2 regions of the Massilia sp. TSP1-1-2 genome follow, and region 1 is predicted to be linked to the other one. Evidence: predicted binding sites of a transcription regulator. Region 1 holds the regulator's gene; the other holds the start of a gene.
The links. The regulator FNR, encoded in region 1, switches genes on or off when oxygen is low (the NO sensors DNR and NnrR bind a similar motif). The targets are predictions, from matches to a motif close to TTGATNNNNATCAA.
Positions count from the first base shown of each region.

Region 2: a site for FNR is predicted at 2,550-2,563, ahead of ACP7BV_RS25375 (universal stress protein). Genes of this name have one in related genera too.

Region 1 is NZ_JAFCTU010000021.1:75,670-81,209, reverse strand. Features, by position in the region: gene ACP7BV_RS17925 (DEAD/DEAH box helicase) at 1-1,074, shown strand, start outside; gene fnr (fumarate/nitrate reduction transcriptional regulator Fnr) at 1,099-1,860, shown strand; gene ACP7BV_RS17915 (hypothetical protein) at 2,019-2,240, opposite strand; gene ACP7BV_RS17910 (FixH family protein) at 2,249-2,782, opposite strand; gene ccoG (cytochrome c oxidase accessory protein CcoG) at 2,797-4,176, opposite strand; gene ccoP (cytochrome-c oxidase, cbb3-type subunit III) at 4,173-5,156, opposite strand; gene ACP7BV_RS17895 (cbb3-type cytochrome oxidase subunit 3) at 5,149-5,328, opposite strand; gene ccoO (cytochrome-c oxidase, cbb3-type subunit II) at 5,330-5,540, opposite strand, start outside.
Region 2 is NZ_JAFCTU010000050.1:13,275-18,814, reverse strand. Features, by position in the region: gene ACP7BV_RS25390 (zinc-dependent peptidase) at 1-406, shown strand, start outside; gene ACP7BV_RS25385 (hypothetical protein) at 493-1,053, shown strand; gene ACP7BV_RS25380 (hypothetical protein) at 1,196-1,555, shown strand; gene ACP7BV_RS25375 (universal stress protein) at 1,635-2,492, opposite strand; gene phbB (acetoacetyl-CoA reductase) at 2,626-3,372, shown strand; gene ACP7BV_RS25365 (TraR/DksA family transcriptional regulator) at 3,488-3,850, opposite strand; gene ACP7BV_RS25360 (hypothetical protein) at 3,974-4,435, opposite strand; gene ACP7BV_RS25355 (hypothetical protein) at 4,455-5,312, opposite strand; gene hyi (hydroxypyruvate isomerase) at 5,395-5,540, opposite strand, start outside.

The sequences.
Region 1 (5,540 bases):
CAGCGCCTGACCATGGAAGGCGGCCAGGTGGGCAGCAACGCGGTGCGCGTGCTGGTGCTGGTGCCCACGCGCGAATTGGCCGAGCAAGTGCACGACAGTTTCAAGGAATATGGCGCCGGCCTGCCGCTGCGCACCCATGTCGCTTACGGCGGCGTGAGCATCAATCCGCAAATGATGAAGCTACGCAAAGGGCTCGACGTACTGGTGGCCACGCCCGGGCGCCTGCTCGACCTGTACCGCCAGAATGCGGTCAAGTTCGACCAGTTGCAAACCTTGGTGCTCGACGAGGCCGACCGCATGCTCGACCTGGGCTTTTCGCGCGAACTGAATGACATTTTTTCCGCCCTGCCCGCCAAGCGCCAGACCCTGTTGTTTTCGGCCACGTTTTCCGACGAGATCCGCGCGCTGGCCGGCAAGCTCTTGAACAACCCTTTGAGCATTGAAGTTAGCGCGCGCAACAGCACGGTGCAGCGGATTCGGCAGTGGGTGGTGCCGGTCGATAAAAAACGCAAGCCCGAGCTGTTCTTGCATTTGTTGCACAAGCTGCGCTGGGGCCAGGTGCTGGTGTTCGTCAAGACGCGCAAGGGTGTCGACCAACTGGTCGACACCCTGGCGGCAAATGGCGTGGCGGCCGACGCGATTCACGGCGACAAGGCGCAGCCGGCGCGCCTGCGGGCGCTGGAGCGTTTCAAGGCGGGCCAGTGCAAGATACTGGTGGCAACCGACGTCGCCGCGCGCGGGCTGGACATCGACGACTTGCCGCAAGTGGTCAATTTCGACTTACCCACCGTGGCCGAAGACTATATCCACCGCACCGGCCGCACCGGCCGCGCGGGCAATGCGGGCCAGGCGGTGTCGCTGGTATGCGCCGATGAGGTGGACTTGCTCGCCGCCATTGAAATGTTCACGCGGCAAACCCTGGAACGCATCGAAGAGCCCGGCTTTTCGCCCGAGCACCGGGTGCCGCTGACCGATACGGCAGGCCAGGTCGTCAAGAAGCCGAAGAAGGCGAAAAAGGCCAAGGTGACGGGCGATGTTTTGCACGTGGATGTCCGCTTTTTAAAAACCCGATAAGCTGCGATGAAGTATGATGCCTGAATGAATCAACCGAATCCCCCTGCAGCTGTATTAAATATCAACGTCTTGAAAGCAAGCTGCGCAGGATGCAGCATGCACCAATTATGCCTTCCCATGGGGCTCGACGAGGGCGAACTGAGTCGGCTGGACCAGATCATTGGCAAGCGCAGCCGCATTTTGCGCGACGAGCGCCTGTACCAAATGGATCAGCCTTTTCGCAGTTTGTACGCGATTCGCTTCGGCCATTTCAAGACTTACCAGGTCAATGCGGCCGGAGAACAACAGATTACGGGTTTTCAGATGGCCGGCGAATTGCTGGGGATGGACGCCATCAGCGGCGACCGCCACCATTGCGACGCAGTGGCGCTCGAGGATAGCGAAGTGTGCGAGATTCCGTTCACCCGCCTTGAAGACTTGTTCGGCCAGGTGCCGACGCTGCTGCGTCATTTTCACCGCATCATGAGCCAGGAAATCACGCGTGAACAAAACGTCATGCTATTGCTGGGCAATATGCGCGCCGAGCAGCGTTTTGCGGTGTTTCTGGTCAATTTGTCGTCGCGCTACGCGGCGCGCGGGTATTCGCCGACCAGCTTTCAGTTGCGCATGTCGCGTGAAGATATTGGCAATTATCTGGGCTTGACCATTGAAAGCATCAGTCGATTGCTGTCGCGCTTCAAAAAGCAGGGCTGGTTAAAGGTCGACAAGCGCGAAGTGACGCTGCTCGACCCGGTGATGCTCAAGGCGATGGCCGCCGGTACCGCGCAGTGCAGCCCGATGGCCTGAGTCAGGCTACCCGTAACAGTCCCCCCACATCGTCGTCGCGCACGCGACGGACCCATGGAACATTGGCTCAGTTGAACCGTTCCATTGCCGCCAATCGTCGCCCCCGCGTTCACGCGCCAGCCGTCGTTGGTCACTTGGGCCCCATGGGACCCAACGACTCAAAACGGCGCCTTTCCATCGTCCGGCACCACGATCAAATACCCCGTCAGCAAGCCGGCCAGCGTGCAAAACGTCCAGAAGAAGAAAAACCCGATGCTGTAGACCGCCATCGGCGCCAGCGACGACAGCGCTTCCGGCTCGACCCACGAGAAGAAAAAGCCTTCAGCGAGCGCCGCGGCCAGGAACGATGGCCACAGCACCGCCATCGCCAGGCGCTTCATGCCCTGCCTCATGGCGCAATGGCCGCATCGGCGTCGATCGTCATCGACTGCTGGGCCGGAAATTGCCATTCGGCAGCCAGGCGCCAGTCGCGCTTGCCCCCTTCCACATTCACCTGCCAGCGCGCCTGCTCCAGCGCCGGCAGCGGCGCCGAAAAACGCCCCTGCGCATCCGGATACACGGCGAGCAAAATGTCTTTTTCAGGCAACGTCGAATGCGCCAGTCCGATCCTGAACGGGGTCGTAACCGGCCGCCCAAAGCTGGTCAATTCGCCCTGCATCGCATGCGCGCCGGCGTTGTAGTGCAGCGCCACCGACAGGCGCTGGGCGCTGGCCACGCGGTCGCGCCGCAAGTCCTGGTTGATCGCCTTGCCCTGCTTGTAATAGTCGTCGACCACCATCGCGTCCTGGCGCGTATAGGCCAGGTAACCGGTGTAGCCGCCGGCCACCAGGACCACGGCCGGCCCGAGCATCAGCAGCCATGGCCAGCGCTGGGCATACCATGGCGGCGCCGTGCGCAGCCTGGGTTGGGAAGCAGTTTGCATGCGGTTCTCCTTCATTATCTCGGTACGATAAATACGGCTTTTTCGGTGACCTTGAGCGAGGGCTGGTCGATCGCGCTCAATTCGAACATGATCGCATGCGAGCCGCCCGTCAGGGCTGCCCGTTCGGTCTGCACCCGCACCGGCACGGCGCGCGTGCTGGCGCCGTCGAGCAGCACTTCTTCCTGGTCGGCCAGGCGCACCCCGGGCAGGCCGCTGACGACAATGTGGAAGCGATGCGCCGTTTCGCCGGTGTTCATCACCTGCAGACGGTACACGTTTTCAATCACGCCGTCGCCCACTTCGCGCCCCATCGAGCCGCGGTCGCGGATGACGTCAAGCTTGAGCGGGGTGCGCAGCGCAAGCGCGGTGCCAAAGCCGATGCCGATCAGGGCCAGCAGCGCGCTGTAAATGAGCACGCGTGGGCGCACGATGTGCGCCCCGATCTGGCGCGCCGACCAGCCCTTTTCCATGGCCTGGTCGGTCGAATAGCGAATCAGCCCGCGCGGCAGGTCGATCTTGTCCATCACGCCGTTGCAAGCGTCCACGCAGGCCGCGCAGCCGATGCATTCATACTGCAGGCCATTGCGAATGTCGATTCCGGTCGGGCACACCTGCACGCACAGGGTGCAGTCGATGCAGTCGCCCTTGGTGCGTTCGGCCGTTTGCACGCCGCGCGGCTCGCCCCGTTCCCGGTCGTAGGTAACGATCAGCGTGTCTTTGTCGAACATGGCGCTCTGGAAGCGCGCATAGGGGCACATGTATTTGCACACCTGCTCGCGCAGCCAGCCTGCGTTGCCGTAGGTGGCGAGCGCGTAAAAGCCGATCCAGAACCATTCCCACGGCCCCAGACTGAGCGCGCCAATGCCCGCCATCATCGAGCGCATGGGCGCAAAGTAACCGACAAACGAGATCCCGGTCCACAGCGCCACCAGCCACCAGGCGCTGTGTTTGGCGCTCTTGCGCCAGATCTTGTCCAGCGTCCAGGGTTGGCGATCGAGCCGGATGCGGGCGCTGCGCGCGCCTTCGATCTTGCGCTCGATCCACATGAAAATTTCGGTGTACACCGTCTGCGGACAGGCAAAGCCGCACCACACGCGCCCGGCCACGGCCGTCACCAAAAACAGCAGCCAGGCGCAGATGATCAGCAGCGCAGCGAGGTAAATGAAATCCTGCGGCCACAGCACCAACCCAAAGATGTAGAACTTGCGCGCGGCCAGGTCGAACAGGACCGCCTGACGATCGTTCCAGGTCAGCCACGGCAGACCATAGAACACGATCTGCGTGATCCACACGCAGGCCCAGCGCAGGGTCGCATAGCGGCCCTTCGCCTCGCGCGGATAAATCTCCTCGCGCGCCGCGTACATCTTGATCACCTTTGGACTGGACTGCTTCATTTTTTAGCCACTGCCGCGTTGTCGCTGGCCGCGTTAGGACTGGCCGCGCTGATGCTGGCAGATTTGGTGCCGGCCGGGTCGTTCGACAGGCTCCACACGTAAGCTGCCAGCACGTGCACCTTGTCGGCGCCCAGGAAGTCCTCGAAGGCCGGCATCTGGTTGTCGCGCCCCTTGCGGATGGTTTCCATGATGGTGTCGGCGCTGCCGCCATACAGCCAGACCTTGTCGGTCAGGTTCGGCGCGCCGATGGCCTGGTTGCCCCCGCCGCTGGCGGTGTGGCAAGCCATGCAGGCACTGAACTTGGACTTGCCGAACACCGCCTTGATCGGATCGTGCGAGGCGCCCGACAAGCTCTTGACGTATTGGACAACGTTGACGATATCGTCATCCGAGCCGACCGCCGCGCCCATTGGCGGCATCACCCCGTGACGCCCCTTCATGATGGTCGTCTTGATGATCTCCGGCGTGCCGCCATGCAGCCAGTCGCTGTCGGTCAGGTTCGGATAACCCTTGTTGCCGCGCGCATCCGAGCCGTGGCACTGGGCGCAGTACGTCATGAACAGGCGCTCGCCGATGGCATGCGCCTTCGGGTCGGCCGCCACCACCTCGATCGGCTGGCCGGAAAAGCGCGCAAACTGCGGACCGTATTCGGCATCGGCTTTACTGAGTTCTTCAGTGTAGGCGCTGCTCGACTTCCAGCCAAGCTTGCCGGCATAGCTGCCAAGGCCCGGATACAGGAACAGGTAAGCGAGCGCGAAGACGATGGTGATGTAGAACAGCCACATCCACCAGCGCGGCAGCGGCGTGTTCAACTCGGACAGGTCTTCGTCCCACACGTGGCCGGTGGTGCCGTCGCTCGGCGCGTCGGGCGCAACTTTGTGCAGCGACTGCGAGTACAGCAAAATGCCGCAGCCGGCCACGGACAGCAGCGTGATGACGACGATGAACAGGTCCCAGAATACGTGGGTAAAATCAGACATGGCGCTTCTCCTGCACGCCATCATCGAGGGCGTCGTCGGCAAACGGCAGCGCCGCCTGGATCGCAAAGTCGGCATTGCTGCGCAGTGCAAAGGTCCACAGCAAAATGCCGAGGAAGGTCACGAAGCTGATCACGGTCATGATGCTGCTCGCACTATCGAAAATATGTTCCATCTTATTTCCTTGTCTTGATCTGGGTGCCCAGGCCCTGCAGGTACGCAATGAGCGCATCCTGCTCGGTCTTGTCGGCCAGCGTGGCCGGACCCTGGGCAATCTCTTCTTCCGAGTACGGCACGCCAAGGCGCTTCATGGCGCGCATCTTGGGCAGCACGTCTTCAGGCACCAGCTTGTTGGCCGCCAGCCATGGATAGCCCGGCATGTTCGAT
Region 2 (5,540 bases), on a different contig from region 1:
CGTGCAGCGCGGCGCGGCCGACTGGAGCGACGGCCAGAACGTGGTGCTGCACGAGTTCGCGCACCAGCTCGATAGCGAGTCCGGCAGCAACAATGGCGCCCCTTACCTCGGCAGTGCCGACAATTACCGCAACTGGTCCGACGTCCTGTCGCGCGACTTTGCCAGCTTGCAGACCGACGCCATGTATCGCCAGCAAAGCGTGATGGACCACTATGGGGCGACCAGCCCGGCCGAGTTTTTCGCCGTCGCCACTGAAACTTTTTTCGAAAAGCCGTGGCAAATGTCGGAGCGCCACGCCGCGCTGTTCGCAGAATTGTTCAAGTATTACCGCGTGGACCCGCGCGCCTGGCTGCCGCAGCCGCGTCGCGAGAGCGAATCGGAGGGCGGCTTCGGGCATTGGCAATGATGCAAGGCGCATCAGTGTGCTGGCGTACGGAAGCCGCGGCCCAACAGGCGCATGCTGGCAGCTCACTTACGCAGGAGGATTTCAGCATGTCGACCATCGTTGCAGGACATTTTCAACTTCAGGACCACGTCGAGCAGGCTAGAAACGAGCTTCAGCGCGCAGGGTTCGCCGAGGATCGCATCAGCAGCTTTTACGTCAACCAGCCGGGCCAGCATGACATGACGGCCATCGGTGGCGACCGCGTTCAGTCCCCGGGCGCGGCGGAAACGCCCGAAGGCGTACTCCAGGGCGCCGCGACGGGCGGTGCGGTGGGTGCGGCCATCGGCTTGGCGACCTCGGTCGTGACGGGCCCGGCCGGACCCATCGTGGGCGGTCTGGTGGGCGCCCATGTCGGCTCCCTGTTCAGCCTGACCAAGATGAAAGAAGCGGGCGAGGGCGAACAGGGCGGCACCGGCGAAAACCGTTTCGAGCCGCGCAAGGCCGGCATGCTGGTCGCCGTGGCGCTCGAGCAGGCCGACGACGAGCAGCGCGTTCTGGAGGTCATGCGCCGCCTGGGTTCGGACCATATCGAACGCGCCAGTGGCACCATTGTAGGCGGCGACTGGACTGATTTCGATCCGCTCAGCTTGCCTGTGCTGGTGCATTAAGCCGTTCACTGCCTCCACCTCCCCAGAAAAACGCTTCCCATGGAAGCGTTTTTCGGTATTATGCTTGTAGCATAGGCGGTCGCCGCCACCAGCGGACCGCAACCGCGCATGGCAATCGAGTACCGACAGGAGGACGCGTCACATGACACAAGCCTGGGTCACCCTCACGCGTGCGGATGGGCGCGACATTGCTTCGCCGTCCGAGCAGCAGCTGGTCGCCGCATTGGCCGAACTGTACCAGCGCGTGAAGGGCGGCGCCGCGGTGGATGCCGCCAGCGCTGTCTTGCGCTTTGGATACGACGACGGCTTGATGTACGTCGCCGAAGTGAGCAGCACGGGCGAGCTGCGCTTTGAAGAATGGTCCGACAGCGATTGCGAACTGGCCTTGGCCACGCCGCGGCGCATGGTGGGCAGCGAGGCGCAGGCGCAGGAGTTGTGGTCCATGATGCGGCGTCGGCAAGTGTCCCGGATCCGCGATCTGGACTGGCAAGGCGGCAATTGATGGGCTGATGCGCCTGCCTGATGCGCCTGCCTGATGCGCCTGCCTGATGCGCCTGCTTGATCCCCCTGCTTGATCCCTATTAGTGCGCCATCAGCACCGGCAATGTCATTGCCTCCATCACCGTTTTGGTCACCCCGCCGAGGATCGATTCCCGGAAGCGCGAGTGCCCGTACGCGCCCATCACGAGCAAATCGGCGCCCGTGTCGGCAGCGAGCGAGAGCAGTCGCTCACCCACTTCGTGGCGCCGGTTCAGCCGCCGCTGGTGGTCGAGCGCGTGCACCGCCAGCGCCGCCTTGACGCCGTGGCGCGCCAGCCACGGGCGCGGATCGGCGACCAGCGCATCGGCTGCCTTGTGCTCGTCCGCAGCCACTTCAAACACGGCGATCGTGATGCTATCTGCATCCTTGCACAGCGGCAGCGCCAGCTGCAGCGCGCGCGCCGCCTCGCGCCCGCCGTCCCACGACACTAGAATGCGCCGCCCGACCGTGGCATGGTGGCCGGCGAACGGCACGATCAACACGGGCCGCCCGGAATTGGTGACCACGTGTACCGGCAAGTCCGCCAGATTCGCCTTCGCCTGCGGCTCGGCCTGCCCGAGCACGATCAAGTCGGCCGCGCGCGCCAGCAGGCTGATGCCAGCGCCTGCCTCATCGTCAATCACCCGCGCTTCATACGCGCCGTGGCGCAGGTCGGCGCATTGCGCGCTGAACGCCGCCAGCGCAGTGCGGGCCTGCTCGCGCAGGAAATCGAGATGCAAGGCCAGCGTCGGGTCGTTCTGTTCCGCCGGCATGCTGTGATACAAAAAGCGCGAGACGCCGGTCGCGGCCGCGCCGATCAGATGGCCATCGGCGCGCGCTGCAAGCTCGCTTGCCAGCCGAATCCTTTCGCCAGCGCGGGCGCCGTTGTCGACGTGAACGAGAATGGTGGGAAAAGCCATGGGGACACCTCTGAACTAAGTTGACCACCATCATGTTAAACCAGTTCTTGGCTGGCTTTGACATTGCTCAATGTTCCGTGTTGTAGGCGCCCCTAGACTTACGTCGGGACAAATACAAAAACGAGGATGTGTCATGAATGATCAGAAAGTTGCCCTGGTTACCGGCGGCATGGGGGGGCTGGGAACAGCCATTTGCCGCAGGCTGCACGACGCGGGCTTCAAGGTGGCAACCACGTATTCGCCGTCCAACCAGTCGCCCGAAGGCTGGCTCGGTGCACAGCGCGACGACGGCTACCGCTTCAAGGCGTACAAGGTGGACGTGGGCGACTACGCGGCCACCGAATGGATGATGCAAAGCTTGCTGGCCGATATGGGTCGCCTGGATGTACTGGTCAATAACGCCGGCATCACGCGCGACCGCAGCCTGTCCAAGATGGCGCTGGAGGAATGGGCAGAAGTCATGCGCACCAATCTAGACAGTGTGTTTAATGTGAGCAAGCAGGCGATCGAGCCCATGATGGCGCAAAAGTGGGGGCGCATTATTAATATTTCGTCGGTCAACGGTCAGAAGGGGGCCTTCGGGCAAGCCAATTACGCCGCCGCCAAGGCGGGCATGCATGGCTTTACCAAGGCGGTAGCGCTGGAAATGGCGCGCCATGGCATCACCGTCAACACCGTCTCGCCCGGCTATTTGCGGACCAAGATGGTGATGCAAGTGCCTGAAGAGATCATGCAGAACAAGATTTTGCCGCAGATCCCGATGGGGCGGCTGGGCGAGCCGGCCGAAGTGGCGGCGCTGATTGCCTATCTGGTGTCGGAGGAAGCCGCTTTTGTGACGGGGGCAAATATTGCGATCAATGGCGGGCAACACATGAGCTAAGCAATTCTAGTACTACTACTACTACGAATACCGCATTGTCCTCGCGCGTGCGCCAGGACAATGCAGGCACGGATTTCTTCGGGGCGGGAATTACCTCTACCCCTACCCGCCGGACCTAGCGCTTCTCGGCGCGCGTCTGGCACGTAATGCACAACCTGGCCTCCGGTCGCGCCTGCAAGCGCGAAAAGCCGATCGGATTGCCGCACTCTTCACATTCCCCATAATTGCCATCGTTGAACTTGGCCAGCGCGTGCTTGATCATGTGCAGTTGCGATGCATTGTGCCCGGCCGCTTCCAGCGCCAGGTCGTTGAGCAGGCGCACGGTTGCCTTGTCGGCGGGCGAGGTTTCGATTTCTTCCACCGCCCGGTCGCGTCCGCCCGCTGTTGCCCGCAGGCCTGGCGGGCCGGCCAGTGCGGCGCGGCGCCGCTCCAACAGGTCGCTGAGCAGCGTAAGTTGCGCCGCATCGAGTGCGTTCATTCCTTGCTCCGTGGATTGTTATACGGGAAACGCCGGCGTGTGCTGGCTGATGCCAGTGTAGCGCGTTCCGCGGCAGTGACAGGGGCGCACGCACGCGTTGGCGTGCATGCTTGTTGACCTGCTTCAGACGGCCTTGTGTGGCGTGCTCGCGGCAACCCGCTTGACCTGCTTGCTCACGCGCTCGATGGCTGCCACGATCGGCGCCGGCTGGCCCGTCGCGGCCGCGCCGGCGAGCACCAGCAAGCCACCAATGAGGCCGGTAATGTCGGCGATCCTGGAAATCTTGCGGATCTTTTCAGCCGCGTCTGCCGTCAGTTGGTTGATCTTTTGCTGCGACTGGCCGAGCGACTGCACCACGTAGGTGGCAGCGTCAGCGTACAAGCCGTCGGCGCGCTGGCGCAAGACGACCTCGTCTTCCAGCAAGCCGCGCGCGATGGCCTGTTCGGCCTCGGTAAACGGCGCGCCCTTGTGGCCGTTAATGTCTTTCATCACACGCACGTGGATGTCGTCGGCGATCGCCGAGAGCTGGTCGGCCAGCGCCTCGATTTGCGCAACCGTGCTCAAGCCGTTCGGTTCGTTTGCCATGGCGCTCTCTCCTTAGTAATTAGTTGGCGCCCAGGGCGCTGTAGATCAAGCGTAAGTCTTTGGCGTAGTCGCCCAGTATGTGGCGCGCCTCGTCGCTTTTCAGGTTGTCGAGCCGCTCGCGCATTTTCTGGTGTCCCAGCGCGACCTTCGACAGACCTTGCTGGGCCAGCTCATAGCGCTTGTCGAGCGCCTTGTATTCGTGCGCCTTGTCCTGGTAATGCACTTTGGCCATGGTTACCAGCATGCGGTCTTGCGGCTTGCCGGAAAAAGGAATTTCAACATCGAACATGCCGAGCACGGTTTTCTTTTCGTTGTCATGGGTCTTGGCGTACAGCCGGGTGAGCGTCATCATGCCGTCGAGCAGGACGCGCACATGGGCGTCGCCATCGCGCACCATTGTTTCCACGCTGCGGTTCTGGTAATTGGAAGCAATCACTCGGGTAAGCAGGCGCGTGAGGCCCGTGTAGGCGATCACGTGGCGTTGCTCCAGGCCGCTGCCGGCCAGCGCCTGCAGACCCGTACCCATCTGGTCGAGCTGGGGCGTGAGGTCGTAGCGGGCGTCGCCGGCCAGCATGCTCAGCGTCTGCATGTACAGCACCATTGCCCGCTGCACGGCGAGGAAATCGTCGGCGCTGGCGCGGCGCTTGGCGTCGGTTTCCTTGGCCATGCGGTCGGCAATTGCCGACAGATAGGGCTGTTCGCGCGCATAGGTGTCGCGATAGCGTTTCGATAGTTCCGAGTAAGCGCCCAGCTTGGCGGAGGCGTCGGCGAACTCGCGCACTTCGACCAGGCTGACATTGCCGGTGGAGGCGCAACCGCCCACCAGCATGGACAAGGCGATCAGGGCGAGGGCGGCAAAGGAGCGGCAGGATTTCATGGGTCCTTTCGGGCACGCGCTCAAGTGGCGTGCAGGAAGTTCCCATTCTTGCCCTACAAAGCTGAGCGCAGTTTGCTCGAACTCAAGCCTGCAGTGCGCTTCGCCAGCCGAGCCCGGCGGCCGTTTCGCCCACGGGATGGTATTCGCAGCCGATCCAGCCCTTGTAGCCCAGTTCATCGACCAAGGCGAACAGCACGCGGAAGTCGATGACGCCGGTACCCGGTTCGT